Paraneptunicella aestuarii: one gene and its partner. The protein of the gene in region 2 interacts with the protein of the main gene of each other region in a pairwise test. Links are inferred from orthologs where the notes say so. Each region holds a gene or a part of one and is shown on either strand. Other genes may lie near its edges.

Region 1 (16,412 bases), 420 kb from region 2 along the record:
TTTATCTGAAGGTGATTCGGCCATTCAAGCTACACTTGAAGAGCACCCTGGTCTGGAAAGACAAAAGCTTAGACAGTTTTTACGTCAGGCCAAGAAAGAACAAGAGCAGGGAAAACCGCCTACAGCAGCAAGAGAGTTGTTTAAATATTTACGATCGGAATTAGATAAGGAATAACAATGAAAAGACTGTCAGTCTTATTATTCGGCGCACTAGGCATTTTCAGCCTGACCGGATGTGGTGGTGGAACCTCGGGAGCAAATGGTTCGGATCCTTTTAATGGTGGTGGTGATACTCCCCCCGTTGTTGCGCTTGAACTGAATATTTTAAACAGTCAGTGCCAAGAAGTGGTCACAGCCAGCTTCGACGCAGATGAGAGCCTATGTGTTAGAGCCACACTCACCAGTGACAACGCAGCACTGAACAATGAAGTGGTCAATTTTGCGACAGCTTCTCAATTAGGAGGCTTATCCACTGCTACCGCATTAACGAATAGCAGTGGCATTGCAGAAGTCAGGATCACCAATCCCAATTTGGAGATTGGGGCAACAACCTTAACCGCGACCTATGGTGAGCTGACAGACAGCGCAAGCTATGAATATATCTCCCTGCCCTTTACAGAAGACCCAAATCCCCAATTAGATATCAATATTTATAAAAATGGCGAGCCTGTAAGTCGTTTTAAAGCAGGCGAAGAAGTGCAGCTACAGGCCAAGCTCCTGAACTCTAACAACGAACCTGTAATGGATTCTATTGTTAGCTTTTCAGTATCAGGAAACGGCCCAACCTTAACACCAGACTCAGGGTTAACCAACGCTAATGGTATTACTCAAGTCACCTTGGAAACAGCCTCGACAGACTTAGGAGCCTTTACCGCACAAGCTAATGTGACAGTGAACAACCTATCAATTAGCGATGCCATTAATTTTGAAATTCAAGCAGCAGACACCATTGTTGATGAAGGCGAAACCTTGTTTGGCTATATCAATAACAATGGACAGTTTGTTGAAGGCAGCATTGGTTCAACGGCTGAAAACAGCGACGGTAATGTCATTATCAGCGCAGGCGCGACAGCAGGCTTTTCAGTTGCATTGGTTAATGAAACCGGGCAACGAATTCAAACACCCACCCCTGTTAGTTTCACCTCCAATTGTGTCAGCAGTGGACAAGCAACCATTGATGCCGTTGTGACAACCATCAACGGTGTCGCATCTGCCACTTATGAAGACATTAGCTGTGCAGGTAGTACCGGCAATTCCGACCAGGTTATTGCCTCAGTTGTGATCAACAACACCACTTTCACCATCAACCGCGCCCTTACCATTCAGCCAGAAGGAATAGGTTCAATTTCATTTGTTTCCGCCGCACCTAGTGAAATTGTTTTGCAAGGCACTGGCGGGCAAAACAGCCAATCAATATCTACTCTAACCTTTCAGGTAAATGGTGAACTTGGGAATCCGTTAGCACAGCAGGAAGTCAGTTTCGCTTTAAACACCAGTACCGGTGGATTAAGTATTGAGCCCCTCTCAGGTTTAACGAATTCACAGGGTCAGGTAAGCACTCGAGTCAGTGCTGGTAACGTACCAACTGCAGTGCGAGTAACGGCGAGTACCGAGGGCGCTGACGGAGAAATTATCCGCACGCAGTCAGATTTGTTATCTGTCAACACAGGTCTGCCCGATCAAAACAGTTTCAGCTTATCTTCCTCTCTATTAAACGCAGAAGCCTTCAATGTTGATGGCACAACAGCAATCATTGTAGCCAGATTAGCGGACAGCTTTAACAACCCCGTACCTAACGGCACAACCGTCAGCTTTACAACCGAAGGTGGAACGATAGAACCTAGCTGTGTTACAGGAGAAGATGCCAATGGGGATATTGACCCCACATTACCAAATACCGGTACATGTAGCGTTACCTGGACATCTTCAAACCCTCGCCCCAGTGATCACCGCATCACTATTTTGGCAACAGCCATAGGGCATGAAACGCTCATTGACTCCAATGGTAACAATATCTTTGACGACAATGATGGCGGCCCCATCTCGGATGGAAACGACAATGGATTAGCCGTATCAACACCAGCTCAAACAGGTTTTGTGGATCATTCAGAAGCCTGGCGTGACGATAATGAAAACGGCGTAAAAGATCCATCGGAACTCTTTATTGACTACAACAGTGACCTCACATTCAACGAAGCCGACGGTTTGTTTAATGGGCCTCAGTGTCAATCAGCTACACTTTGCGGTCAGGAAGAAGGCACAACCTTACATGTGCGTAAATCTCTAGTGATAGTGATGAGTAGCTCATCGGCTTATTGGAGAGTGTATAACGGTGATGTTGGTAACATTAATAATGTGGTCTTTGATAATGATCCCGATATTAATTCACCAAACAAGTTAACGCTCGCAAATGGCGAAACCTCCGATCTTACACTGGTTTACTATGATACCGCAGAGCAAGTCATGCCCTCTGGTACAGAAGTAGGCATTATTAACACTCAAACAGGTAACGTTGAACTGATTATTGACAGGGTATCTAACTCTACACGTCGCGAAGATTCAAGAGTCCCTGGAAGTACAACGACTCTGGATAATATTACCAATACAACCCCGGGTGAGGTGCAGTACCGATATCGCATCCAAACCCCAAGAGGAAATCAAACAGAAGTGAGTTTTAAGGTCACTTTGGATCCCTAGTCCCCTCACGGATAGAAACACTATCACTTAAGCCCTGAACTTATTTCAGGGCTTTTTGTATTTTTCAGCGCTTGGGGAGAGGCTGACATTCACCAGCATGGCGAATAGAGAAATTAGCCCCTCCCCTTGAAGGAGAAGGTTGATGCGAGTATGCACTACTTCATCTTATCTTCACGCGCTGCATAGCCAATCCGAATGGCTCCCCAATGCTTATTGTTCAAATAAATAGGTGCAGACAAGTCATGGAATGTTTGCCCTGTATCTCGCGTATAGGTAATCAGCAAAAACGGCTTTGTGCTTTGACAAACCCGCACAGCAAACGGATCTTTAAAAATACGTTTGGTGCGGTTATTAATCATGTCTTTCTCGTAATCGCCCGTTAATGGCTGAGAAAACTTCTTATTGTGCGTAGGAGAATAGCCATCTCTTGCCAACGCCGCCGCGTAAATTAAATCGGGAAAATCCGCTAAAGCCTTTTCCTGGATACCGGGGAAAACTCTGTCGGTATAATCATCGTAGGCACTGTGATACTTGGGTGGATCCGTATTGGGGATCCGTTTGTAATTTTGGTCAAATAGCTTTTGCTCGGTAATTTCACCATTGGCAATCGCGCGGTTAAATTCGCGCTCGAAGGCTCTGGATAAATCGAACAAAATGCCTTTCATACGATCATGAACCGTATCCAGATTAAAAGGGGATAGGTATTCGTATATGTTTTCAGCTACTTTGGCCAAAAACGCAGCCTGATCTTTTGAAACCTGTGCCTTTTTTTCGGTTTCTTCTAACGTTTCCTGAATATGATGAATAGAACTGGAAATTTCGCTGGTGGCAGCAATATGCGACTCCAACGATTCAGCAATATGTTGAATCTTATATTCTGACTGCCCCGCCTTATCGATAATACTCTCAAAGGTACTATTGATTTCATTGGTGGTAGACACTGCCTGGTTAACATTCCCCGACAGTTCTTGCATAATTTTTACAGAACTCAGGGTGCCTTTTTCCATTTCATCCAGCATATGGCTAATATCACTGGTCGCTGCCGTAGTCTTGGTTGCCAGCTGCCTGACTTCATCAGCTACGACCGCAAAACCTCTTCCATGCTCTCCGGCACGAGCGGCTTCAATGGCTGCGTTCAGAGCCAATAAGTTAGTTTGCTCTGCAACATTGTTTACAACTTGGGTAATACCCTGAATTTGTTCAGACATCTTCTTCAATGAAGCAATCTGTTCAGAAGTAACAGCTACGTTGTCGCTGACTTTATTGATTTCACTAATGGTACGCCTTAACACTTCCTGCCCCTTGGCACAGTTCTCGCGTGTATCACTGGCAGCCTGCATGGCTTCTTTAGCGCTCACGCCAACATGATCTGAAGTCTGATTAATTTCCTCTGCCGCTGCGGCGATTTGAGTCACCATTCTGACCTGATCATTAATAGTCACCTTTAAACCATCAACGAAATGGGACACCTTGGCCGCGCCAACAGACAGAGTGTCTCCATCCTTCACAAGATTTTGAGCTGCCGTAGAAAAACTACTCAGGCAATTTCGAGCAGATGCCATCATTGGCGCATAAACGCCAGCAGACCGTTCTTTGTCCTGACTATAAGGTTTAAAGTCTTGAAACCCTTGTAACATCACTGGTGCAACTTCAGATAAAGGCTTCAGGAAGCGGCTATAGATAGGTATTAAGCTAATACATAAGCCGAGTATCACACTAACAACACCGACCATCCATCCGGGAGAATCATCCAGAACAAATCCAACCAGACCACCAGCTGACACAGCTATGACCGCAATAATTACCACTGTTGGGAGAATTCCAATGCTCTTATTTTCTTCAGCCATCACAAACTTAGCTAACCTGCAAGACATGATTTCAGTATAAGACAAGAATTCACATTGATCCGGTCTAATTAACGGGATATTGATATAGGTTCAGAACAATTAAGAATAGGTAATAAATTTACCGTTGAATATTAAAGAAGTGAAAATGATCAGAAACCCTGAGATTTCATAAAAACCACAAAATAAAAACCATAAATGGCTGAGATAAAGGTCGGATACAAAAAGCCACCTGACATAAAGGTGGCTTTTGAAATAATCAGGCTCTAGAGCCTGTTAATCTTTGGTGTATGATTTAAAAATCTAGGCTGTGCCACCAACCGTCAGCTCATCCACTTTAACGGTAGGTTGACCAATACCAACAGGAATACTCTGACCATCTTTACCACAAATGCCAACACCGGGATCCATCTTTAAGTCATTTCCCAACATGGAAATTTTCTGCATCACTTCCGGCCCGTTACCAATCAAGGTCGCTCCTTTAACTGGCGCGGTGATCTTGCCATTTTCAATCAGGTAAGCTTCAGCGGTAGAAAACACGAATTTACCGGACGTAATATCAACCTGACCACCACCAAAATTAGGCGCATAAATGCCCTTTTTCACACTGGCGATAATCTCTTCCGGCTCATACTCTCCAGGTAGCATGTACGTCGTTGTCATTCTGGGCATAGGTAAATGCGCATAAGACTCCCTACGTCCATTTCCAGTGACTTTGGTTCCCATCAGACGAGCATTCATCTTGTCCTGCATGTAGCCTTTAAGCACACCATTTTCGATCAGAACATTGTACTGCCCAGGTGTACCTTCATCGTCGATGTTAACTGAGCCCCGATTAGCTCCAATAGTTCCGTCATCAACAACGGTGCAGCCCTTAGCCGCCACTTGCTGACCGATGCGTCCGCTGAATGTGGAAGCACCTTTACGGTTAAAATCACCTTCCAAACCATGACCAACCGCTTCATGTAACAGTACGCCCGGCCAGCCATTGCCAAGCACAACAGGCATAACGCCCGCAGGTGCATCAACGGCTTCCAGATTCACATTCGCGACATGCAAGGCTTCATCAGCCAAAGTTTGATAACGTGGCACACCACCAATCAGCTCTTGAAAGAACTGATATCCTGTACGCCCACCAGCTCCAGCACTACCTCTTTCTCGCTTGCCATTACGCTCAATAACCACTGAACAATTCAAACGTGTCAAAGGACGAACATCTGTACTATAGGTGCCATCAGTTGCCGCCACCAACACTTCTTCATAGACGCCTGTCAGGCTAACAACCACCTGAATAGCATCCTTTTCTTTATTACGAATATAAGCATCAACTGCACGAAGCATTTGGATTTTGTCATTTTCCACCATACCCAATAGTGGATTATCTTGCCCGTAGTGCTTTGTTGCAGGCTCCTGTGCATGTTTACCTGCGAAAGGCTTCACTTTATGCTGCCCGCCCAAACGAGCAATGCTCCGAGCCGCCTTCGCAGACTCTTCCAATGCCTGTCGAGTAATAACATCGGAATAGGCGAATCCCGTCTTCTCTCCACTTACCGCTCGAACGCCGACACCGCGTTCAATGTTATAACTACCTTCACGAATGATACCGTCTTCCAACACCCAAACCTCGTGCTGGCTAGACTGGAAAAACAAATCCGCAAAATCGGTGTCATGCTGATAGATTAAACCCAGAATGTCTTGCAGATCAGAAGACTGCAATCCAGACTCCTGAATAAGATGTTGTTCAACGAAATTAGACAAGTTCACTCCTAAAGCGATTTTGCTTGGTAATTGGCATATTCTGGCGCAACTCTTCCAAGTGTTTAAAATCCATCGGAGCGGAAACACATCCAGCCCCTTCACGGATCTCAGTTAATAGTTCACCCCATCCTGAATAAATGCAGGAATGGCCATAGGTACGACGCCCATTCAAGTGTTCACCGCCTTGATTTGCCGCAACCACATAACATTGTTTTTCTATGCTACGAGCTTGCAAAAGAGGATGCCAGTGAGCTCGACCGGTCTTTTGAGTAAACGCAGCAGGCAAAGCCAACACATCAATTTCCCCCATTGCCTGGAAAAGGCCAGGAAAACGAAGATCATAACAGACCGCGACACCCAAGCGACCAAACGGCGTATTTTCAACAACCGTGACTTTTTCTCCTGGTCGGGTATAGCGAGATTCAAGATAGGAACCGGTATTGTCTCCAACCTGAACATCAAACATATGAATCTTTTGATAATCGGCTCTTACCACTCCTTGATCATCAAACACAAAGCAATTAGCCGAATAACGTTTGGGATCATCAGGAATCAATGTCGGCATAGTGCCAGCCACTATCCAGACACCATAGGTTTTTGCCATTTTGGATAATGCATTCTGGATTTTTCCATTCCCAACCGGTTCTGCTATTTCAAGCAATGACGCATCTGAAGCACCAAAACTGGCAACACACTCAGGTAAAACAACCAAAGTCGGCACATCAACTTTCATGGTTTTTAAAATAGCTTCGATTTGCGCCAGATTCTCTTCCGGATCCGGCACAGACACTAACTGCATTGCGGCAAGTCTTGCATCCATTAGCATTCTCTATCTAGGTTGGAAGGATAGTGTAAGTATATTAGCCATTTATACCGGTTTTGTTTACCTCTGAATCACCTATTTGTGGAGATTTTATCGCTGGATTAGGAATAAAAGAACCATTAGCAGGTTCTACAGGGGCTTGCTTTTTAGCCGGCAGCTCAACAGATTTACTGGCTTTATCAAGTAAATCCACCTTTGGTTCAGACAAGGTTCCAGTAAGTGAATACTTAATATTAGACACCACATTAGCAGACGTAATCACTTCATCCAAAGCCAAGGCAGCAACCGCGGTGGCAGGGTTGACCATCCACGCCAATAACACAGGCAAGCTGGAGGTTAAATTAGGTTTTACCGTTACGATATAATTCAGTTTCTTATCGGACAAATCAGTGTAGCCTTCAATTTTCACTGCCGCAGCTGCACCATCAATATGAGTATCGCGTGTCGTCACTCGCCCATCACTAACCTGGAAAGTGCCATCCATTTTGTCGTAGAAGAAGCCTTTCGCAAAGACATCACGAAAATCCAGAGTCAGCTTACGGATCAAGGATTCCAGACTCAAAATACTAAAGATACGTGCCCCTTGATCACTGACATCGGTCAGATAACCATCACCAAGATGCCATTTTACGTCACCATTAATGGTATTAAGATCCATATCGAAAGGAGATTGATTCCAGGTAAGGTTAAAATCCATCTTGGCATCAGAGTCACGAATGCCAGAGTCGTAATCCATATCTTTCAGAAAACTCCCCATGTCACTGCTGGTAAAAGTGCCTTTTAGCCAGGTACTGTTAGATTCGCCTTCGATGAACCAGTCGCCAGACGCCACGACTTTGCCGTCCTTTTTGTTGAGCTCAAACAAATCAATATGCATTCCTGAAGAGTTACGAGCCATATTGATTTTCACCTTACCAAGCTCATACCCGCTCAATAAGCACTGTTTACACTCAAACTTGAACGGCGGCAACTTACTGTAATCCATCTCAGGTTCCCCCTGAGTATCTTCTAGTCCATTGTTCCATTCCGCAAGGTTAATGTAGTCAGCATTTACCGTCATACCTCTGGAGAACAATTGCTTGGACATAGCAACTTTAGCGCGAGCCTGTTCAGAGTTCACATCCAGCAACCAGTCATCAGTCCGGTTTTTAGCCAAAACCGATACATTTCTGATTTTCTGACCCGCAAAGAGCATGGACTCAGTCTCAATAAACACCCGTTGTGGTGCTTCAAGAATGGGTTTATCTCCGTCAGGTAAGCCAGAGACTAAAGCATCAATAAAGTGATACCAGGGAGTAAAGGACAAACTGTCTAATTGAGCAGAGACGCTAAACCCCAATCCCATTCCAACGAAGTTATCACTTCCAATTGACAAATGAGCGCGAGAAAATTGCTTGTCAGCGTGAGGAAAAATACCGTTAAATTTAATTTCATTGCCCATCAACATACGAACCGTTGAGGCAGTAGCATCGCCTTCACTATCCAAAAATAATAAACGTTCCTGATCAGCACTCTTTTTAAAGGGTTCGGGAATATCCAGATCGATACCCTGTAACTGAGAATGCACTTGCATGCTGTAGTGAAAACCTTCCTCAGGAAGGGTGAGCGCCAACTCTCCTTGCCAAGGCGTATTCCCTTTGAAATAAGGCTGCAAGGTTGAGTGATAATCCTGCACTAACTGAGCAACATCCCAATCCCCTGCAAAACTGATATTGGCTTTATAAGCATCCTCTTGCTGTTCACCTTTTACAGTCATAGACATAGGTTGCCCCAACAAAATGGCAGTCAGATCATTGGAAACAATCTTTTCATTCCTGAAAGATAAAACGCCTTGAGTGTTAACCAATTGAATATCCAGGTCGGGAATATAAACTGGATTGTTTTTAAACGTGACCTCTCCGTCCGCCACAACATCAACACCGTTGAGCGGAATCGTCAAAGCCAGTTTGAGATCCAAAGGCCCGCTCACCTGAACAAAATCCAGCGCTGCGCCAACGCTATCCTGCAAACTACTACCTTGAAGCACCCCTGTTGCCAAAGTCCCGGTGGTTTCACCCTTGGCATCAATATATAAGACTGCGTTTTCCGCTAATTCAGGAATATTGGCTTGCACATTCTCTACCATGACATCGAGCAAACGAGCATGATGACTGGTCATCATTAAACCTGCATTCTCGAATAGCAAATCAACACTCAATTCACTCAACTCAGGCCAAGAATCGTCAAACTCCAAGCGCCCATTGCGAAGCTCAATTCCTGCCTGAAAAACCCCTTGATTCTGTTCAAAGGGAAAGTGACTAAACTGCCCACTCCAAATAACCTGCAAACCACTCACATCACCTTCATGGAGATTTTCACGCAAATATTCTGTGGTTTCTGGCCCCATCAAATTACGAGGAAAAAGCGCTTTTGCCTGTTCGACAGACATATCATCCAGCTTGCCAATCAACTGGAACAACTCAGTATCAGATTGGTATCTTAAGGAAGTATCAATATTAACCTTGTCACCATGAATTGAAATTTCTGGTGCAAACAGCTCCAATGTGTCACCAGAGACATCTAAAAAAGCATCCAGGCGTAGTGTTTCGTAGGGCAAGTTGTAACCCAGTAGTTGCCCGCTTTTAAGTTCACTCTGAGATGAGTTCAATTCCACTCGCATGATATTGTCTAACCAGGAAATACTGCCTGCCAAATTTTGCAAACCTGGTATTGCGTCGTTTTCGTTGGAATGCAGGTCAGAAAAACGTAATTGAGCCGCCACTTGCTTTGAGCTCAGTTCAAAATGAACCTGATCAACCTGAACACTGGGTGCAAGTGACAAAATAGGCTCAGCCTGTTCTGCACCAAGAAGCACATTCATTAAAGGTAAAATAGGGGACAACTTAACTGGCTCAACGTTATTGAAAGTTAACACACCCGATTTTGTGACTTCTCCAGCCCAATTGCTCGCTAATGCTTTGTCGTTAACCAGCAACATGAAGTCACTCATGTTGAACAACCAGCCATTACCCGATGGATGTGCGGCAAACTCGCCTTTCAAAACATTAGCACTAACCTCAGAACCTTTCTTCTTACCTTGCCAAAGAAAGCTGCTTTCGCTGAAATTGGCTTGTACTGACGTAACCTGAGAATTGTACAAACCAGCCCATAATTCGAAATTCCCGCGGCTTTTCTTCAAATTATATTCAGTGGGAACAAATTCCTTCACCCAAGGAGCCAAGTCCAAATCTTCGCCCTTGGCATAAAAAGTCCCTTCCAATTCGTTTTTTGAACCCGTTAAATCCAGAACAAAGCGGGCAGAGTTACGCGCCAATTCCGCAACACGCATTTCCCCAACGCCCTGATGTCGAGTGCCTTTGTTTAGCCACGACAATTGCTGAACCTCAATTTGCTGCTCATCCAGACGGGTTTTAATAGTGACGTCACTATCACTGATGGAAAAGCGCTGTAGTTGTTCCAAAAATAAGGTTTGTAGGGCGTCAACAACCGGGAAATTACTGCCACCTTGCTGCAATTGTTCCAAATCGACATGCATATCCATACCAATCAAATTGAAACGTTTGGAATGAATTTGCCAGGATTGCAAGGAAGAGATGAGATCCAGTTCAACCTGAGTTTCATCAACACTAAAGGCAATAGGAGAGTTATCGTTATGAACCAGTGTGAGGTCTTTCAGTACAATGGCGGGACCTCGGGCTTTCCAGATTGCGCTGATATAGCCAATCTCGACTTCTGCGCCATAGGTCTCCAGCAACCAATTCTGAATAAACGTCTTCTGGGTGTCCATGTAGGGCAATGAATAGCGCAACAACGTGATCACCAAGGCTAATGTCACCGTCAATACGGCGAACACCATCCAGATTTTTCTGATGATATAGGAAATGTAGTAGCGCGCGCTGTTCACTTAATTGCCTTAAAATTGTCCGCTCATGATTTTACATCATGACTACGTCGTAATTATCCTGATTATACAAGGGTTCAGTCTGTACTTTGATTTGTTTGGACACAAATAGTTCCAATTCTGCTAAAACATGAGATTCCTCATCCATTAAGGCATTGGCAACGGTCGGTGCAGCATAGACAACAAATTTGTCTGCATCATAAGCACGGTTAACCCGAACAATTTCACGCATAATTTCAAAACAGATAGTTTCAACCGTTTTGATCGAGCCTCGCCCTTTACAGACAGGACATTCGCCACACAGGATATGCTCCAGACTTTCTCGGGTTCGCTTACGCGTCATTTCCACTAGCCCAAGAGCGGTGAAACCGTGAATCTTGGACTTGGCTCTATCTTTACTCAAAGCCACTTCCAGGCTATGTAACACCCTGCGCTGATGGTTTTGATCCACCATATCAATAAAATCAATAATGATAATGCCACCCAGATTGCGCAGCCTTAGCTGACGAGCAATCGCTTGAGTCGCCTCGGTGTTTGTGTTGAATATGGTTTCTTCCAGATTACGATGACCGACAAACGCACCGGTATTAATGTCGATGGTGGTCATGGCTTCGGTTTGGTCAATGATCAAATAACCGCCCGATTTCAAATCCACACGGCGTTCTAGAGCTCGCTGAACCTCATTTTCGACGTCATAAAGATCAAAGATAGGACGCTCACCAGGATACCATTCCAATAACTTGTGAAACTCAGGTGCATATTCACCGGTAAACTGTTCTATCTCTTGAAAAGCCAGCTTGGAGTCAATGCGAATGCGATCCAGCTCAGTGCCCACAAAATCGCGCAATACGCGACGTGCCAACGGGAGATCTTCATACAGTACATTCACTTTCTTGCGCTTGGTACGAGCCTGAATTTTCGACCACAAACGACGCAGGAACTTGGCATCCTGTATTAATTCATTTTCGCCCACACCTTCTGCCGCAGTGCGCAAAATAAATCCGCCTTCACCTTCCAGCCCAGACATCATGGATTTTAAACGATCGCGCTCTTGTTCATCTTCTATACGCTGAGAAACGCCAACGTGGGTAACGCTGGGCATAAATACCAGATAACGAGAAGGAATGGTGATATCCGTGGTTAAACGCGCACCTTTAGTGCCAATGGGATCTTTGACCACCTGTACGACGATGTCTTGTCCGTCACGCACCAGTTCCCGAATGTCTTTTTTCTCAAAATGATGCTCTGGCACTTCGCCAGCAACTTCGTTATGCAAGGCAATATCAGAAGCATGCAAAAACGCGGCACGCTCCAGTCCAATATCAACAAAAGCGGCTTGCATACCGGGTAATACGCGGCTTACTTTACCTCGATAGATGTTACCCACCAGACCACGTTTGGTATGGCGTTCAACGTGGATCTCCTGCAATAAGCCGTTTTCGATTAAGGCGACTCGAGATTCCGAAGGTGTAACGTTAATAAGTAACTCACCACTCATGGGCGCGAATTCCTGCCTGTTTCAGCATTTGAACGGTTTCATACAAAGGTAAACCCACAACAGCGCTGTAACTACCCCGGATTTGTTTCACAAATTGTCCGGCCAAGCCCTGTATTGCGTATCCACCCGCTTTATCGTGAGGCTCTCCGGTTAGCCAATACCAGTTAATATCAGCCTCGGTCAATTGCCCGAATTCCACTTCTGTCGTCACTACCTGAGATGACACCTGTCCATCCATACTCACCGCAATAGCAGTATGAACATAATGGATAGAGCCTGACATCATCTGCATCATGCGCTTAAAATCATTAAAATCAGTAGGTTTTACCAGCACTTCGCCATTGCATTCACCAATGGTGTCCGAACCCAAAATAACCAGACGCTGGTGCTGTTTCGCTAACTCGCTATTGCTCAGCTCAGTAGCCACCGCATGGGCTTTCTCACGCGCCATGCGCTCAACGTAATCAAGAGGGGGCTCATTATACAGTGGGGTTTCGTCAACATCACCGGGATATTTAAGAAAAGAGACCCCAATCTGACTTAATAATTCAGCTCTGCGCGGCGATTGCGACGCTAAAATCAGTTGTGTAGACATATTTTTCCGGAATGATATCAGGATCAGGTAACGCGAAACTGACGACGAACTTTTCTAAGGAGAGAGAAAATCCAGGGCCAAAGCAAAGTACCCGTCAGTACCGGCCATAATAATTCAAAGTTAAAATTGATGTCGGTTAACAGTCGCAAAATCCAGAACACAATTAAGTGATAGAAAGACGCGAGTAACCCAATGACGATCGCCTGCTGCCACACAGAGTAGTTTCTCAAGCGTAAATAGTTAGCAGCCAAAACGTACGTTACGGCACTTAACGCCAAGCTGTGTACACCTAAAGGCGTTCCTAGCAGTACATCCAAAATAATGCCATTGAGAAACGCCACACCAACACTCACTCGATTTGGCAATGCCAAACTCCAATAAGCGATCACCAAAAACACCCAGTCAGGGCGATAAGGGTCAACAATAATTGGCATGGGCATAATTTGCAGCATTAGCCCAAACAGAATACTTAATCCGATAATGTAATGTCGTAACTGAAACATTATCGGCCTCCTGCTTTTTTATTATCAATGCTGACATCAACAGCGGTATCATCAGGCAAGCTCTCCTGTTGACCATCGCCAAGAACAGGCTGCGTTGGCGCATCGGAAGGCCAAAGCAAAAGGAGATATTTCAAACGATCCAGTCTGGCTGCTGGCTCAGCTCGTATACTGGCAAAAGGACGAGATTCATCTCGTACTACTGAGGTGATAGTGGCAACCGGGTAGCCTTCCGGGAATACATTCCCCAATCCCGATGAAACTAACACATCTCCAACACGAATGTCGGTGCTGTGTGCCACATGTTCAATAACCAATTCACTTAATGCACCGGAACCAGACGCAATCACACGAACATCATTACGCTGAATACGTGATGGGGTAGCATGAGTTAAATCAGAAATGAGCAGTATGCGGCTATTAGTGCTCGCCACTTGAAGAACCTGCCCAACAATGCCATGTTCATCCAATACCGCCTGACCTTGATAAACCCCGTGAGCAGCACCTTTATCAATAACGATCTGGTGACTATAAGGGTTGCTATCAACGGCCATTAACTCAGCGACCATCTTGCGCGCATCTTCTCGAACAGGGGAGCCTAGCAGGATACGCAAACGGTCGTTTTCTTTTTTCAGGAATTGATAACGTAAGCGCTCTTCGCTAAGTAACGTTGCCTGGTGTGTGAGTTCTGCGTTTTCTTCCAGCAATCGTTGTTTGGAAGCTAAACTGCGCGAAAGCCAGTTCATTGCTTCACTGGGCATATTAGCCATGTATTGCAGCGGAACAACCATGGAGTTCAGATAAATCCGAACTCCACTGAAGGTTTTAAAACGATAATCGAGCACAATAAGAAAGACAGACAAGACAACAGCAAGCAGCAACCGGCTGTTAAGTGATGGCCCTCGAATAAAAATATTTTCCATGAAATGCTCGATTAGCGCTTGTTATTAAACAAGGATTATTCGTAGCTGAATAAATCGCCACCGTGCATATCGATCATGTCAAAGGCTTTACCACCACCTCTGGCCACACAGGTTAGAGGATCATCAGCGATAACAACTGGAATGCCTGTTTCTTCCATCAACAATCTGTCCAGATCTTTCAACAACGCACCACCGCCGGTTAGCACCATGCCTCGTTCGGAAATATCAGAGGCCAACTCTGGAGGTGATTGCTCCAAGGCAACCATTACCGCAGACACAATACCGGTTAGCGGCTCTTGTAGTGCTTCAAGGATCTCGTTGCTGTTTAGTGTGAAGCCACGAGGAACACCTTCTGCCAGGTTACGGCCTCGAACTTCGATTTCCTTCACTTCTTCACCTGGATAGGCTGCGCCGATTTCATGCTTGATACGCTCAGCAGTCGCTTCACCAATCAAGGAACCAAAGTTACGACGAATGTAGTTAATAATGGCTTCGTCAAACTTGTCACCACCAATACGAACAGATGAAGAATAAACAACACCGTTTAATGAAATAATGGCCACTTCAGTAGTACCGCCACCGATATCCACAACCATTGAGCCCGTTGCTTCTGATACTGGCAAGCCTGCACCGATAGCCGCAGCCATAGGCTCGTCAATCAGAAATACCTCACGAGCACCAGCTCCCAGAGCCGACTCACGGATTGCGCGTCGTTCTACCTGAGTTGAACCACAAGGTACGCATACCAACACTCGAGGGCTTGGACGCAAAATGTTGTTGTCGTGAACCTGTTTGATAAAGTGCTGCAGCATCTTTTCTGTCACGTAGAAATCGGCAATAACGCCGTCTTTCATCGGACGGATGGCCTTAATGTTACCGGGAGTACGTCCCAACATGCGTTTTGCTTCCGCACCAACGGCTGCAACGCTCTTGGGGCCACCAGCTCGTTCCTGGCGAATTGCCACTACGGACGGTTCATTAAGAACAATACCCTGATCTTTAACATAAATGAGTGTGTTTGCGGTGCCGAGGTCGATGGAAAGGTCGTTGGAAAACATTCCCCGAAGCTTTTTAAACATGGAATGGCCGCTTCCTTATTGTAAATTGTTGTGGTTATACGGAAATTCGCTAACTTTACCAATGCCCCCGCCATTCAGCAAGCTATCTCTCATTCAACAGCTTATTCAAGAAGCTAAAGGGCTTCGCTGCCAACTTCACCTACTAAGAATGGGCGAGATAATGGCTCGTTGTAAAGTATAAAAAAATCCCGGTAAGTATACCGGGATTTATCAGTAACCTGGTTATTGTTCCCGCAAGACTCTGAATCCAACATAGTTGGATCTGAACGATGGGTCAAGTTCCATACGGGTTGCAGCTCTCGCCAATCTGGGCGCAAAGTTCCAGGCACCGCCTCGAACTACCGCTCCACTTTGAGAGCGTTCGCTTACAGTCCACTCCCAAACGTTACCTACAGTGTCGAACAAGCCGAAACCGTTACGTTCAAAGGAGCTAACTGGCGCAGCACTAACATTTGACCACTGACTACCACACCAACCACAGTTGGCATTATCAGTACCAATGCCGTCACCCCACCAATAATCTGACTCATTGCCAGCACGAGCGGAATATTCCCACTCAGTTTCATTTGGCAGGCGGTAGCTTTGTTCGCTGCTGGCACTTAGCCAGTCAACATAGGCTTGCGCATCTTTCAAACTCACACACACAACTGGATGCTCTTTTGTTTGAGCATAACCCGGCGCTCTCCAGTTCAGATTTTCTTGCCAAACCGGACGACCACCTTCATAAAACGCACAACCACGCCCTTTTTCAGCATCAGTTACATAGCTGGTTGCAGAAACAAAGTGTTGGAATT
Region 2 (16,452 bases):
GTGCCTTCAGGGCGCAAAGTCAGGCTGTCACCATTGCGGTCTTCAAAGGTATACATTTCCTTTTCCACAATATCGGTGACTTCACCAATTGAACGCTTAAACAGATCGGTGCTTTCAACAATAGGAGTACGGATTTCTTCATATCCATAGCTGGCAACAACATCTCGAATTTGTTGTTCCATCCACTGCCAAAGCCTTGATTGCTCTGGCAGACAATCATTCATTCCACGAATAGCTTGGATTGTTTTACTCACGACGTCAGATCTCTCGGGGGTTAAATACCACGTTTCAGCAAAAAGCCATGCATTATAGGGATTTTCGAGGCAAACAACAACGCTTCAAGCCCGCTAATGCGATGTAAAAACAGGTAGGGAATAGAGAGCAGCCGAACCTCGGTAAATCCGGCTGTAGATAGATCATTAAAGACTAATCAATATTTTGCGTAGGAATACGATTTTCGGCACTTAACTGAGCCGCTTTTGCTCTGATTTTCTGTTCCAGAATCTCGACCAACTGGTCATTGGGCAAACGTTCTTTTTGTCGCTTACCATCCAGATAAAAACCGCTCATATTACGAGCACCCGTAAGTCCCAAATCAGACACTTCGGCTTCACCCGGGCCATTGACAACACAGCCAATCAACGAGACATCCATTGGCGTAACAATGTCTTCCAAGCGCTCTTCCAAAGCATTTACTGTAGCGATAACGTCGAATTCCTGACGAGAACAAGTTGGACAAGCGATAAAGTTGATACCCCGGCTACGAATGCGTAGCGACTTAAGAATATCAAATCCGACTTTGATTTCTTCCACCGGATCGGCGGCGAGCGAAATACGGATCGTATCGCCAATACCTTCAGCCAGTAACATTCCGAGTCCGACCGCACTCTTCACTGCACCAGCACGAAAACCACCCGCTTCAGTGATGCCTAAGTGCAACGGCTGTTTAATTTGTTTTGCCAGCAAACGGTAAGCACCAACCGCCAGAAAAACATCTGACGCCTTAACGCTGACCTTAAACTGATCAAAGTTCAATTTGTCGAGAATATCCACATGGCGCATTGCCGATTCCACCAGCGCTTCCGGTGTTGGCTCACCATATTTTTCCTGCAAATCTTTCTCCAGCGATCCGGCATTAACGCCTATGCGAATAGGGATATTCTTGTCTTTCGCACTATCAACAACGGCTTTCACACGCTCCATGTTACCGATATTCCCCGGGTTAATACGAAGACAATCAGCGCCATATTCAGCCACTTTAAGTGCGATACGATAGTCAAAATGGATATCAGCGACCAGTGGCACATTCACTCGCTCACGGATCACTTTAAACGCTTCTGCGGCATCCATAGTAGGCACAGACACGCGCACAATTTCACCACCAACCGCCACAATTCGATTAATTTGCGCGACAGTAGCGTCCACATCAGTGGTGGAAGTATTGGTCATAGACTGCACAGCAATAGGTGCACCAGCACCAATGGGAACATTTCCGACATTAATCCGCGTCGATTCACGACGCGTGATAGGCGACTCTGTCTGCATTGAGGTATTTACTCCACTATTTCCACTATGAGCATCTGCAATTTATTCGCCAAGAGGTAATTCAAAACGCGCTGTATATCCCGCTCTAAAACGAGACATATCGACAGGCTCACCGGCAAAGGTGATTTGTACAGACTCAGGTGCTCCCAACACCACTTCAAAAGGCGGGATACCCGACACAGGCATAACACGACCTGACGCTTTCACACCGTAAGCAATATCTTCTCCGGTTGCGTCAGTGATCTTGACCCAGCAATCGCCTGCAAAGGTGAATACCAATTCAACAGGGTCTGACATAACCACTTGGCTATCACCCTGTGCCTCAGGTTGTTCCTCTGCAGTCATTGAATCTGTAGAAGAATCGTTCATATCTGAGCTTGTTATCTCTTCACTAGTCACGTCAGCATATTGAGAGCTATCTTCCTGCCTCGTGATTTCTTGTAGCGAGTCGCCCGCTAAAGAACTGTCTTGCGTAGCACGCACATTAGCACCAGCCAACGCTTCATCAGCATCTTCAACGACTTGTTCAACCTTAGAATCAGCCACAGACACATTATCAGATTCAAACGGCGCGCCAGTGTCAGATGAATAATCCAGCTCATCAGAACTGATTGATGTTTCCGATGTTTCCATACGATCAGCATCCGGAGCATCCGTGTTTAGCTCTGATTCTTCACGATTTTTTTGGCGTTCAGCCACATGACTCATACTGCTTGTATTCGTTTTAGCTGATTGACTTGAAGTCGTCTGCTTCTGGGAAGTTTGTGCAGGTGAGCTCTTACTAGACAGACTCGTGCTAAATTGCCCTTGCTGCAACCACCACATCACAACCAATGCCAAGACAATAATGATGATGAAATAAGTAAACATCATCAAACGTTGATCGCTGGCTTGTTTCGACACTTTTTGAGAAAAGCTCTGCAATTTTGCCGGCTCTTTCTCTTGTGCATTCATCTGCTGATAAGCTTCTAACACCTTGTTGTAATCCAATCCCAACAAGCGTGAATACAATTTGATATAGCCGCGAGTAAAAGTGGCAGAAATGTCAGCCGAATAATTATCTTCTTCCAAATCAACGATAATCTGTAAGCGCAGGTGCAACTTATCGGCAACGGCTTCACGCGTAAGCCCCTGCTCTTCACGGGCAGTCTTCAATATCGAGCCCGGGCTAATTAATTCAATATCGTCCTGTGTTTCGTTACTCATTATTACTACTTTTCCCGCTATTTAGCGTTAGGATCTGAAACAATCAATCGTGTTCCAACTTTAATCTGTGAGTTTGTGCTTAACCCGTTCCACTCAATAAGACGTTGCATACGTACATTATATTTCAACGATATGCGATATAGGTTCTCTCCAGGCTGAACCACGTGGATTCTATCTGACAACGCAGGCTTTTCCAATTCGCCGTTATTCATTGTGGTAGCGTTTTCAATACCTTTGCTGGTTTCCTCAGCTACATCAATCAAACGGGACGGCTCATATTGCGGGTACAACTGCTGCAACATATCTCGATACCCATTGGCAACATCCTGATTTCCAAGCCCCTGCTCTATCGCAATCGCATATTCAAGAGAACGAGCCGAGACCGGAGCCAATTTTTCAAATCGTTGCAACGCATCCTTGGCATCTTGCCAACGTTGCGCAGACACCGTCATTTCCAGCAACAGAAAAGCACTTTTCACTCTGCCTGGTTCATGGCTTAAGGCCGTCTTCAAATAATCAATGGCTTGAGAAATCTTGGCTTGAGCCTGACTACAAATGGCCAAATTCTCATAGGAACCGGCTGTATGTGCATATTGCTGAGAATTAATGGCCTGGAGCAGATATCGTTCAGCCAGAGCATAGCTTCCCTGAGTACACAAAAACGCACCATAAGAATTCAGCAAGTCGGCATTTTCATCATCCAGCCTTAACGCCTGTTGATAATATTGTTCAGCAAGGCGAGGCTCATCGACAGATTGATAGTAATAGGCAAGGGCGAAATGGGTATCAACTAACCCGGGAGCAAATTTCAGCGCTTTGTCCAGATTCGCTTTTGCCTGAGTATAGTTGCCATTTTTAAGATAGGTTAAGCCAAGAGAAACACGCGTTTTCGCCGCTTCCACTTCATTCACATTCTGATGAACAGACGAAGAACTGGAGCTGCATCCCGCTAGATACAAGAGACCTATAGCCACTAATAAAGATTTGACTAGTTTATGCCAACGGATATTCAATTTACCGCGAGCTCCGACTTGTAGCGTTGCATCCATGGAGACTTTCCACATAGAATGTAATCGTATGATTTAAAAACAGTTTATATAATACCTAAGAAAAATCGAATAGATAGGATAAATATTCAAGTATTACGACTGCATCGCAACCTGAATGGCATCCCCTTTCGACTGTTTCTTCATCATACGTTTGGTACGGTCGATCACATCGCCAACCAACTGACCACAGGCCGCATCAATATCATCGCCGCGAGTCTTGCGCACTACAACAGTAAAGCCATATTCCATCAAGACTTTGGAGAAGCGGTCAATACGAGAATTACTCGGACAGGTATAAGGCGAACCAGGATAAGGATTAAAAGGAATAAGGTTGATCTTGGACGGCGTGTCTTTCAATACCTTAGCCAACTCATGGGCTTGATCCATGCTGTCATTCACGCCATTAAGCATAACGTATTCAACCGTCACACGGCCTTGATTGGCATTGGATTTAGTCAAATAACGACGAACTGAGGCTAAAAACTCACTAATAGGATATTTCTTGTTTACCGGTACTAATTCATCACGCAATGAATCATTGGGAGCGTGCAATGAAATGGCCAAAGCAACATCTATTTGATCGCCCAACATATCCAATGCCGGAACGACACCAGAGGTACTCAAGGTAACGCGGCGCTTGGACAAGCCAAAGCCAAAGTCATCCATCATTAAGCGCATGGCGGGAACAACATGTTTCATATTCAACAAGGGTTCACCCATGCCCATCATCACCACATTGGTAATAGGACGCTTGGAGGTGTCTTTGCTCAACCCGATAAAGTTAGCAACACGCCAAACCTGACCGATAATTTCAGCAACCGACAAGTTACGGTTAAAACCTTGCTGAGCGGTAGAGCAGAAGCTGCATTCCAAGGCACAACCCACCTGGGAAGACACACACAATGTGGCGCGATCCGATTCTGGTATCCAGACAGTTTCTACTTCCTGTCCACCTTCCAGCAACATGGCAAATTTGATAGTGCCGTCACGCGCTTCTTTATGAAAGGAAATTTCGGGCGCTTTCACTTCACAGGTATTAATCAGCTTTTCCCGCAAATTTTTATTGAGGTTAGTCATGTTATTGAAGTCGCTTTCACCATTGTGGTAAATCCACTTCATAACCTGATCAGCACGAAAAGGCTTTTCACCAATGCTGGCAAAAAACTCACGCAAGCCTTGCTTGTCGAAATTCAACAGGTTGGTTTTGCTCGGCAGCGCCACTGCTGTCATGCTGTTATCCTCAGTCTTAGGTGTTACAGGTGTTGTCTAAATACAAGCTTAGCTAACAGGTTTAGTCAAAAGCTCGCAAAAAGGCGAAATATTGTACAAATTTATAGTGTAAAAAGCGACTATAGAATTTGTCCTATCATGTCTTTTGAAAGTGCGTTTCAAAAATGTCTTTCGAATATTGAGTCGCTAATAAGGAATCAAGATTAGAAAAACGCCTCAGCAAAAAGCACAAAACAAAGCGCAAAAAGGGCGCATTAAGCGCCCTGATGACTTATTTTGTATCGCAGATTAACGAGTACGAGGGCAAATCTCTTCGTCAGCGAAGAAATAAGCGATTTCACGCGCCGCAGACTCAGGTGCGTCTGAACCGTGAACAGCATTCTCGTCGATAGACTCAGCGAAATCAGCACGCAAAGTACCAGCCAATGCATCTTTAGGGTTAGTTGCACCCATGATTTCACGATTTTTTCTTACTGCGTCTTCGCCTTCAAGTACTTGAACCATTACAGGGCCAGAAGTCATGAATTCGATCAATGCAGGGAAGAAAGGACGCTCTTTGTGTTCTGCGTAAAAACCTTCCGCTTTGTCTTTGCTCAAATGCACCATTTTAGATGCAACAATGCGCAAGCCAGCAGTTTCAAAACGGTTGTAGATCGCACCGATGACATTCTTAGCCACGGCATCAGGTTTGATAATAGAAAAAGTACGTTCAAGTGCCATGAATCGGCTCCAATTTGCTTAATTCAAAAAAACGGCGCGGATTATATGCAATAAAAATAGCCGTGCCTATGCCTTGCGAGCTTTTTTTTCAACTTTTCTGCATCATTTTATTCACAGGCTTGTTCATTAAGCCTGGGCAAAAATAATAAACCATCGTGAAATCAGAGACTTTAAGCTCACTGTTTAACCTGAACAGCAAGCTAAACCTGACGTAACTTGCTAACGGCATCAATCACAATATCAGCCGCTCTATCAACATCTTGCTCAGTGGTAAAACGACCAAAGCTGAATCGAATAGAGGCATGTGCCAGTTCATTTTCAACGCCTAATGCTCTTAACACATAGGAAGGTTCAAGACTGGCAGAAGTACAGGCAGAGCCAGAAGAGACAGCAACATCTTTCAACGCCATTAACAAGGCTTCACCTTCCACCTCGGCAAAACTGATATTTATAATGCCCGCAACGGCAGCCGACTGCTCACCATTCACAAATACATTAGGTAATGATTGCACTTTCTGCCAAAAGCGCTGTTTCAGGTTGAGAATCCTTTGCGCTTCCGCTTGCAATTTTTCACCAGCTAAACGACAGGCTTCACCCAAGCCAACAATCTGATGCGTTGCCAAGGTTCCCGAACGCATACCACGTTCATGCCCACCGCCATGAGTCTGAGCAACCAGCCTCACTTTAGGCTTACGCTTAACGTAAAGCGCTCCAATACCTTTGGGGCCATAAAATTTATGAGCAGAAATGGATAGCAAATCAACGCCCAGCTCACGTACATCAATGGGTAGTTTTCCCGTGGCCTGAGCCGCATCAACATGCACCAAAATGCCACGTTCAGCACATAAAGAAACGACAGTCTTAATATCCTGGATAACGCCAATTTCGTTGTTTACCTGCATCACAGACACCAACACCGTATCGTCTCTCAGCGTTTTGGCAAACAGCTCCATATCCAACATGCCATTGGCTTGCACATCCAAAAACGTCACATCAAACCCTTGCTCTGCCATCCACTCGACAGTATCCAACACGGCTTTATGTTCCGTCTTTAACGTGATGATGTGTTTGCCTTTCTCCTGATATTGCTGAGCCGCACCTTTAATCGCAAGATTGTTGGATTCGGTCGCACCGGAAGTGAATACAATTTCTCGGGGATCGGCATTGATAAGGTTAGCCACTTGTTCCCGAGCTTCCTCAACCGCTTCTTCGGCTTGCCAGCCATAGCGATGAGAACGTGATGATGGATTACCAAAACATCCATCCATTGTGAGGTATTTCGACATTAACTCTGCCACAGCGGGATCGACTGGCGTCGTAGCAGCATAATCAAGATAAATAGGCGCAGACATAAAGAACCTTACTCAGAAGAACTTTGCACAACCCTTACAGTTGCATGCTAATTTCAATTTCTCTGGATGATGTCTTACTGTCCTGACGATCCGCAGTATTCTTCACATCAGCTTGAGACATCAACTCTCCGAGCGTGATGTTATCAAGAAATACTGCGATTCGCTCGCTCAAATCTTGCCAAAGGCTATGTGTAAGGCAACGCTCTCCACCCTGACAATCAGCCGCACCGGAACAGCGAGTAGCATCAACGGTCTCATCAACGGCACGAATCACCTGACCAACAGAGATCATCTCAGGCTCTTTACCCAAGCGATAACCACCACCGGGGCCTCGAACACTGGAAACTAATTCTTCACGACGCAAACGGGCAAACAACTGTTCAAGATAAGATAGGGAGATCGCCTGACGGACAGAGATATCTGCCAGCGACACAGGGCCTTTCTGAGAATGCAGCGCTACATCCAGCATCGCAGTTACAGCGTATCGACCTTTGGAAGTAAGTTTCATAACAGTTGCCTTGGTTGAGTTGCCAAGGATAGTCACATACCTGACTAAATCAGTCAAGTATTCCAAAGGAGCCAAAGCCGACTCGGGTCTGTAAAGAAAATGTTGCCGACGCTATTCTCTTCCAGCCTCGTCAGCCACCTTATTTACCGAGCTCAAAATACCGCGCAAGATATTCAACTCTTGCGATTCAGGACGAGCACGATTAAACAAGCGCCGCAGCTTGGTCATCACAATGCCAGGATGATTAGGAATAATGAACTGGGTACGCTGCAAGGTTTTTTCCAAATGCACATAAAAGCCTTCAAGTTCTTCCGACAGTGGGTACTCACTTTGCTGTGACGGGATCTTGTCTTTTTCCAGAAACGCCATGCGAACTTCATAGCAGAGAGTTTGCACCGCCGCCGCCAAATTTAAAGAACTGTATTCAGGGTTAGCGTCAATGCACACATGAAAGTGACATAGCTGTAATTCTTCATTGGATAAGCCGCTGTTCTCTCGACCAAACACCAGCGCGGTTTTGTATTGCTCAGATTCAGAAACAATCTTCTTGCCACATTCTCTTGAATCCAGCATCGGCCAGGACAAGGTACGAGAACGAGCACTGGTTCCAATTACCAAACCGCAATCACTAATGGCATCTTGCAGATTGTCAAAGGTTTGCGCATGAGCCAACACATCACCCGCCCCCGCCGCCAAGGCACTGGCTTTACCATCAATGGGTGAAACAGGATTAACCAATACTAACTCAGACAACCCCATGGTCTTCATGGCGCGTGCAGCAGAACCGATATTGCCGGTATGGGAAGTGTTTACCAGTACAATCTTAACCTTATCTAACATAGCTGAAATGAATACCCGATAGCTCTTAATTTTTTAAGGGGCGCATCATAGCATATTGATAAATGTGATTTTCAACCGAAATGCAATAAGGCGTCTCAGAGTTACCCAAGACGCCAGAAATGAAATATTGTTAATGAAGCAAAACGAAGGTTGAGCCGTTCTGTTTTGCGTTATCAACTGACACATTAGAAAGGGTCACTAAAAACGATGAATCTGCTGGAGCTGACAAACTCTCATATACATATGGGTCACCATCGATATATGCAGATATCACCCTAAACGAATGACTTTTCCCAGTATCGTTAACAACTTCAATATTAACTTCGATGTCAAGCGACTGAGTGCGAAGAGAACTCTCTTCAAGACGTTTCAACTTTTCTGCAATGGAAGAGGGGAAACCAACAGCCAACAAATTGTCTTCAGAAGACTGAATATTTAATTTCGTTTCTGAAGCAAGTTTTCCATCGTTGTCTCTTTCTAAAACCATGGGAATATGAAAGTGAGCATAAGATTTGAATTGTTTCGTAAAACATTCATTGAACTGAGCCCCTGTAAAGATGTTAGATATCTGGGTCTTTGCTTTTTGTAAAGAATCCGATTCCTGGCGGGAATCCTTATAGGATGTGCAGCTTGGAACCTCAACATAAAGGTCTCCAACAATATCTTTGGTTTTAGTGGAAAGTAAATCTGAAATATTAACCCTAGTTTCGATAGAGCCTTTGCATCCTGTAAGGAATAAAAGTCCAAAACACAGAAGAAATTTAAAATAATGCATTTTTTTATTCCTTTAAAAAAATTTAATTGTTATTCATTCCTTTCTTCATTTCCTCCTTAATATTTTCTCCGAGCTCCAAGATTTCCTTAGCAGTCTTGCCATTCAACTTTTCATCAACCTGAGCAATCATTTCTTCTTTTGAAATATCATTCCCAATATTTCTAAGCACATTTATCATGTAAATGCCTTTAATAACTTCTTCTAACTTTTGTTTGTCATCTGAAGAAAGGGGTTCCATCATTGCCTGAATAGAATCTTTTTTGGCAGCATCAGAAGATGAATCGAAAGTGGCTTCGCCACATGCAGTCAAGAAGCTGATAGTTGAAACTAAAATTAATAGTCTGAATAAAATTTTCATAACATTTTCCCAATATATCCTTGCTAATAGTCATAGCGTTAATCAAAGTAAATCCTAAGCCTTTATAAAAACGAGCATGCTCGCGAGGCAGATTATTCCATAAAAAATGATTAATTCATTGTTATTTTTTATAAATTTTTATATTGGTTTATTTTTTATAACTCCCCAAACAAACGAAGGAACACCTTCAAAATCCCCATATCCTTTTTAACAACTACCACAACACTCAACAATTGCTTTTCCAGTTTATTTTCCCTTCAATTTCTGTTAGAGTGCGCGCCGCTTTTGGGCTATGCTTATTTTTACCCGTTTTTGCGGATACTTTTTGGCTCTATAACAGCCCTACAACCCGACAGCCATACATATATGGATAACCATAATGGCGAGTCGGCCTAACAGTTCTTTTTACAATTTGGTGGTACGAACATGCATCCTATGTTGAATATTGCGATCCGCGCTGCGCGATCTGCAGGAGATTTTATTGCTCGCAGTTTTGAGTCCGACGTAGACATTAAAGCAGAGAAAAAAGGCGATAATGACTATGTAACCAAAATTGATAGAGAAGCAGAACAAATCATTATCAACAAAATCAAGCAATCTTACCCGGAACATAGTTTTGTGGGTGAAGAAAGTGGTATCACCGAAGGCTCTGAAGACTTCAAATGGGTCATTGACCCTATCGACGGTACAACCAATTTTGTTATGGGCGTACCACACTTTTGTGTTTCTATCGCGTTATTCTACAAAGGCAAACTGGATCAAGCCGTCGTATTCGATCCTATTCGTAGCGAATTGTTCACTGCATCAAAAGGAAAAGGTGCTCAAATGAATAATTACCGTTTGAGAGTGAATCAAAGCAAAGAACTAACCGGCACGCTTCTGGGCTCAGGCTTTCCATATAAGAAGAAAGAAAACTCTGTAGAAGCTATTGAGCGCTTTGGCAAGGTTTATGAAAAATGCGGCGATATACGCTGCTCAGGTTCTGCCGCTCTGGATATGGCCTATGTGGCAGCAGGTCGCCTGGATGGTTACTGGGAAAAAGGCATTAAGCCTTGGGACATCGCCGCTGGTGAACTATTAGTGAAAGAAGCGGGTGGTTTGGTCACTGATTTCGCAGGCGGGCACGACCATCTGAAGAAAGAAGAAGCCGTTGCTGGCAACCCTAAAATTGTTCAGTCGCTGGTAAAAATCCTTAAGTAACCCACCATTTATAGTGTCTATTGCCTCTTTTGTTCACCGAAAGAGGCAATTTTCTCAAATCATCACATGCCTTTACAGGCTGATTTTATTTAACCCCATATATGGGGTTATTTAGCTTTTCCAGAATATAGATAAATAGCCATAACTATTTATTAACTCCCATTAGCGCTTCAAGAATAACCATCTATACTCAATTTTATTGTCTTATTTTCAGACGATATGGTGTCAATTCCATGTCATTGCACATCAGATCGGAGAGTAACGGTCATTAGGGATGAATATGAGTATTTGGACAAATATAGCGACCACATATTCAACATCAAACCTGTTCAAAGCAGGTGTGGCAAAGCTACGTTCAGAAGCATCCCACACCCATCCAGATCAAATAAATCACTCATTCCAATCATTAATGTGCCAGATGGTTAGCAGGCATCAGTTAATTGATTTTAAGTACCAGCATTCTCCAACAAGGAGAAAGAGCAAAACATAATCCTATTAAAAACCCAATGAGGCTTAAATAAAATTTATCGCTAAAAAATAATAACAAGCTCAGGCATTAACAGTGTTATCAGTTCAGGAGAGTCGAGTGTTGAATAACATACAATTTTCAGGTTCACATGAAGTCAATTCGCAAGGGCTTCTGCAAGAGATTGCACATGGTTTATCTCATGATTTTGGCGCATGCTTACGAGCCGTTCGATGTTTCGCAGAACTCATAAAGAAACACCACGGAAACAACATTTCTGAAGATGAACAGATCTGGTTTAACCTGATCCAGGAAAACAGTGAAAAAATGGATAGCATGATTAAAGCTCTTGTCCATTACTTACGCCTGCAACACGAATCAGAGCCTGTAACAGAATTCAACTTTTCAGATCTGGTCGACACAATCGTTCATCAACAAATACTGAAACACGAATCGGGAGCTCGTAGTAATCACAATATTCCGGATATTACGATTAAGGATTTACCCAAAACCATTAGTGCCAGAAAAAATCAGATGTCAATTCTGATCAGCAGCCTGCTCGACAATGCGCTTAAATACCAGCCTCAAAAGAAATCCCATACCCCACGCATTACGATTGATTGCAACGCCATTACCAGCGGATACGTGTTAACAACCAGTGATAACGGCATTGGTGTTCACGCCAAGCAGCTCCCCTTACTAACGCGTCCATTTACCCGAGGTGTTGACGAAAGGGATTATCCGGGTTTGGGAATGGGATTGAGCTATTGCGCTTTAGTGGCAATGCAACATAAAGCCAAGCTAAAACTACACTCAGATGTAAACAAAGGCTTTAGCGCCAGTTTTGAATTTCTACAACCGGTAAATTAGGTGGCGACATGGTTCAACGTTACCTTGATGTGTGTTGTTACTACGATCCCAAGAACATCTTATTGCTTGAGGATAATTACTCCGACATTGAAATTATCAACCAATTGATAATTCAATCGTCTCTGAGTACGAGTAATTTTAAAAACGTAAAGTATTTTTCTGATGCATTGAAGGAACTGGATAAAGGTAACTATGACATCATCTTACTGGACTTGAACCTGCCAGACAGTTCCGGGCTGGAAAACGTGTCGGTAATTAATGCCCGTTTTCCCGAACTGCCCATCGTGGTACTAACCGGAATAGATGATCTCAAAACCGCCCTTGAAGCATTGAAAATGGGAGCTCAGGACTACCTCACCAAAGATCAAATCAATTCCGACATACTGGCTCGCAGCATTCGTTACTCTATTGAACGAAAAAACTCTGAGCACCTACTGAAAAAAGCACTGGAAGAATCGCATAGCAGATATGAACAACTGGAAAAAATTGCCAAGCACGACTTCCTCACGCAATTACCCAATCGCTCCTACTTTGAATCAGTCCTGCACCGAAACCTCCATAACGCCATGCTCAGCGGCAAAGCGGTAGCATTGCTCTACCTTGACCTGAACGGCTTCAAAACCATTAATGACACATTGGGGCATGAAGTGGGCGACGAACTACTAAAACAGGTCGCGCAAAGGCTCAATGACATGGTCAGAAGCAGTGATTTTGTTGCTCGCCTCGGCGGCGACGAATTTGTTGTGCTAACCGACTTACTGGATTACCGCTCCGAAGTATTTAGCTTGGTGAATCGAATACTAAAAAGTTTTGAACAGGAATTTATTACTGAGCAACAAGCTCTAACCTGCCAACCATCCATTGGCGTGGCTTTCTATCCAGAAGGGCCGACACCGGAAATATTGGTAAAACAGGCCGACTATGCCATGTACGAAGCGAAAGAAAAGCGCAATGTGCCAGTTTGTTTTTATACGAAAAAAATGCGTCTGCAATTTTCCCGCACCTTACAAATTCAAAATGAATTATATGCTGCCGTACAGAACAACGAGTTTGATGTTCACTTTCAAAAAGTGATAGACCCCTACAATGAACACAATTTAATTTACGAAGCCTTACTCAGATGGAACTCTCATTTGCTCGGCAATATTCCACCATCAGAGTTCATACCGGTTTTGGAAAATGGCCCAATGGCAGACTCCTTAACTATGCTGGCATTGGAAAAGTCGGCACAGCTTATGAGCAATCTGGCAAATAGCAACGTCACGATTAAAATCAACATCAGCGCAGCACAATTGAGTAGCCCCGACTTTTACAACTTTCTCCTGCGAAGCCTGAACAAACTAAACATCCCTAAAACCAACCTGTGTATAGAATTAACAGAAAGAGAACTGGTTAAAAATGCAGATCGTTGTCTCAATCATATTTTAATGCTGAAACAACATGGAATTGCTATTGCACTTGATGATTTCGGAACCGGGTATTCGTCTCTGACCAACATTATCAACTTGCCTATCGACTACCTCAAAATCGATCGCATCCTGATACGTGATATCGACCAAAACACACCTCATCAAGCACTCATTGCAGGCATAATCGAAATGGCACACAGGCTCAATATGAAAGTTTCCGCTGAAGGAATAGAGTCAGAACCCGAATACCATGTTATGCAACAACTCGGCTGTGACTTATTCCAGGGTTTTTACTTTGCTCGTCCAGAGCCTTTAGACTCATTAACACAGCCCAAAGAGACTTGCCAGGATTAGTAAATCCAAACTCTCACATCTTCTTCTTTGGGAGTTTCATGAATATCATCATCCACTGAACAACGGAATGATTCTCTTTTTCCAGCACCAAACCCGTCGTCGATAGTCGCGATCCCCATTACATCGGTACGTCCGGAAATCAGCTTATTAGGTTGGCTATATAAGGAATGGATTTCATAACCATAACGAGCGACTTTTTTAATAGCATTGATACAGACTTTTTCTTGCCACGTATTCTTATCGCCACAAGCATTTAACAAAAACACAGATAAAACAGCACAAGAGAGTAACTTAACGGAGCGCATTTTATTAACCACTGTATTAACGAACAAGCGTAGCGAAATCCTCCTGTGAACAATATGATTATTGTTCCACTCGCACTTATTCAGACTGGACCTAGAGTGCTATTTTAGCCTCGAAATTTCTCTGTGTTTATACGGTTCAGATTCATGGTATGCGATCCAATACCTTGCTCATTAATGCTACAAAAGTGCAAACACCGACTGATATTGAGCAAGCTGTTTATTTGATTGAGAATTCAGGTTTGCCTGAGAATTTTTATTTTCTGAGCCATTAGAGCGTTCCGCCGCCTGTTTCACCAACTCTTCCAAAGCTTGCTGCAATTTTTCTAAACGCTCTTCCAACAGGTTAAGTTCCTTCTTTTGTGTTTCACTTAGTGGCTTGGTTTTATTTAGCGCTTCAATAGCTTGCTCGGTTTTCTCAATTTCCTCTTTGATCTCTTCCATTTTTTCCTGATCAATACCTAAACGATGATTCAGGGTTTTCTCAAAAGCGACTTGCAGGAAATCTTTCTCCGACTGAATATCGACAACATCGTTGCCGCTTTGTTCTGCGCTTGTGGCAAGAGCTTGCCCACCAATTGCGTCTGTTTTCGTATCAGTTGAAGTACCAGATTTTCCAGCAGCAGCCTGTCCATACATTTGCTGCCAAGACATGTAGTCCGATTGAGTTACAATCATGCGATTATTCCTGCTCATTATCGTTATGAAAGATGACAAAAAAGAGCAAGTTCAGTGCCAAAGAAAAATCGCAGCTTCAACAACTTGCAAGGGATGGCGACTCACTGCAATATTGCGCCAGCAAAACATGCAAACAAAATGATTGAGGCGAATTAATGGCATTGTTGTGGTTAATCACTGCGTTATGGGCGTTTTCCTTTTCCCTGATTGGCGTGTACTTGGCAGGTCAGGTTGATGCCTATATCGCCGTGACTTCCAGAATGGCACTGGCCTTAATCATATTCTTGCCCTTCTTGCGTAAAGTAGACTGGAAACAAGCGCTCACGCTGATGACCATTGGAGCTATTGAAATTGGCATCATGTACCTGTTTCTTTATAAGTCTTATCAATATCTGAGCGTGCCTGAACTGTTACTTTTCACCATATTTACGCCGCTTTATGTCAGCTTGTTCGCCGACCTGTTTGCCAAACGTTTACTCTCATCCATTGCCAAAAGCCTTTGGCTGCCAGCGGTGTTAGCCGTTGCCGGAGCAGCCGTCATTCGCTGGACAGAGTTAAGTGGCGACTATTGGCAAGGCTTTCTGCTCATTCAGGCAGCCAATGCCTGTTTTGCCTTTGGGCAAGTCTGGTATCGGCATCACAGTCAAAGCACAAACGTGCCGCACAAAACCCGATTTGCCTAGTTCTTTTTAGGCGCGTTAATCATTACCAGTATTGCCATGTTCAGTTGGGCTGACTGGAACAAAATCCCTTCCAACGAAGTACAATACGGCGTATTGCTCTGGTTAGGTGTGGTCGCTTCTGGCTTGGGATATTTGGGCTGGAGTTACGGTTCCACACAGGTATCTGCGCAGCAACTAGCGGTAATGAACAACATGCTCATCCCGGCAGGCATATTGGTTAACGTGCTCATTTGGAATGGCAGTGCCGATTGGGTTCGCCTGGGTATTGGTGGAATATTTATTGTTCTTGCCCTCATGGTGAGTAGTAAAAAGAAATAAACTACCCGCACCTGTTTTATTGATGTAGATTAATGGCAGTTAGCTATACTCATTTAAACCCATAAGGCAGGCGCGCTATTATGATGGATGAACTTATCGACCAAATTCCCAAAGCCGAATTACATTTGCATATTGAAGGTTCGCTGGAACCTGAACTCATGATGCAACTGGCACACAAACACAGTGTTTCACTCCCCTATAACAGCATCGAAGAAGTCGAACAGGCCTATAACTTTGAAAACCTGCAAAGCTTTCTGGATTTGTATTATCTGGGCGCTTCCGTACTGCGCGACGAAGACGATTTTTACCAGTTAATGTGGCAATACCTTTGCCACTGCAAGGAAGACAATATCGTCCACGCCGAAATTATGTTCGACCCGCAAACCCATACCGACAGAGGAATTGGCTTCGACGTATTTATGCCAGGTTTTAAGCGGGCGCTTGATAAAGCCAAGCAGAAATGGGGCATTACCCACAGGCTCATTATGTGTTTCTTACGCCATTTGCCAGAACAAAGCGCACTGGAAACACTCGAAGCCGCAACGCCTTATCTGGATATGATCACAGCGGTTGGCCTCGACAGCTCAGA

The links.
Region 1: the proteins of KIH87_RS03475 (region 2) and KIH87_RS01660 interact in binary tests that used the Escherichia coli proteins (3 or more experiments, as listed by UniProt). The link is inferred for Paraneptunicella aestuarii from one-to-one orthologs.

Annotation. Positions count from the first base shown.
Region 1 is NZ_CP074570.1:391,777-408,188, reverse strand. The notes cover bases 13,597-16,412. They hold KIH87_RS01660 (rod shape-determining protein), read right to left. Parts: upstream 15,619-16,412; coding sequence 14,575-15,618; downstream 13,597-14,574. Other genes in these bases: KIH87_RS01655 (formylglycine-generating enzyme family protein), read right to left, coding at 15,841-16,412; mreC (rod shape-determining protein MreC), read right to left, coding at 13,619-14,539; mreD (rod shape-determining protein MreD), read right to left, coding at 13,597-13,619. Also shown: ribosome biogenesis factor YjgA, read left to right, coding at 1-175; KIH87_RS01705 (Ig-like domain-containing protein), read left to right, coding at 178-2,697; KIH87_RS01700 (methyl-accepting chemotaxis protein), read right to left, coding at 2,853-4,544; metalloprotease TldD, read right to left, coding at 4,845-6,299; KIH87_RS01690 (carbon-nitrogen hydrolase family protein), read right to left, coding at 6,292-7,119; KIH87_RS01685 (YhdP family protein), read right to left, coding at 7,160-11,026; rng (ribonuclease G), read right to left, coding at 11,058-12,521; KIH87_RS01675 (Maf family protein), read right to left, coding at 12,511-13,116; more of mreD, read right to left, coding at 13,140-13,596. UniProt on the Escherichia coli protein: Forms membrane-associated dynamic filaments that are essential for cell shape determination. Acts by regulating cell wall synthesis and cell elongation, and thus cell shape.
Region 2 is NZ_CP074570.1:802,552-819,003, reverse strand. The notes cover bases 670-3,525. They hold KIH87_RS03475 (RodZ domain-containing protein), read right to left. Parts: upstream 2,752-3,525; coding sequence 1,588-2,751; downstream 670-1,587. Other genes in these bases: pilW (type IV pilus biogenesis/stability protein PilW), read right to left, coding at 2,769-3,525; ispG (flavodoxin-dependent (E)-4-hydroxy-3-methylbut-2-enyl-diphosphate synthase), read right to left, coding at 670-1,545. Outside these bases: hisS (histidine--tRNA ligase), read right to left, coding at 1-254; more of ispG, read right to left, coding at 427-669; more of pilW, read right to left, coding at 3,526-3,800; KIH87_RS03465 (bifunctional tRNA (adenosine(37)-C2)-methyltransferase TrmG/ribosomal RNA large subunit methyltransferase RlmN), read right to left, coding at 3,894-5,030; ndk (nucleoside-diphosphate kinase), read right to left, coding at 5,319-5,750; KIH87_RS03455 (IscS subfamily cysteine desulfurase), read right to left, coding at 5,951-7,102; Fe-S cluster assembly transcriptional regulator IscR, read right to left, coding at 7,137-7,610; tRNA (cytosine(32)/uridine(32)-2'-O)-methyltransferase TrmJ, read right to left, coding at 7,722-8,450; KIH87_RS03440 (DUF7424 family protein), read right to left, coding at 8,581-9,225; KIH87_RS03435 (DUF6694 family lipoprotein), read right to left, coding at 9,248-9,583; suhB (inositol-1-monophosphatase), read left to right, coding at 10,010-10,783; KIH87_RS03425 (sensor histidine kinase), read left to right, coding at 11,370-12,119; KIH87_RS03420 (GGDEF domain-containing response regulator), read left to right, coding at 12,128-13,882; KIH87_RS03415 (hypothetical protein), read right to left, coding at 13,879-14,187; KIH87_RS03410 (hypothetical protein), read right to left, coding at 14,365-14,862; KIH87_RS19465 (EamA family transporter), read left to right, coding at 15,018-15,545; and 2 more genes.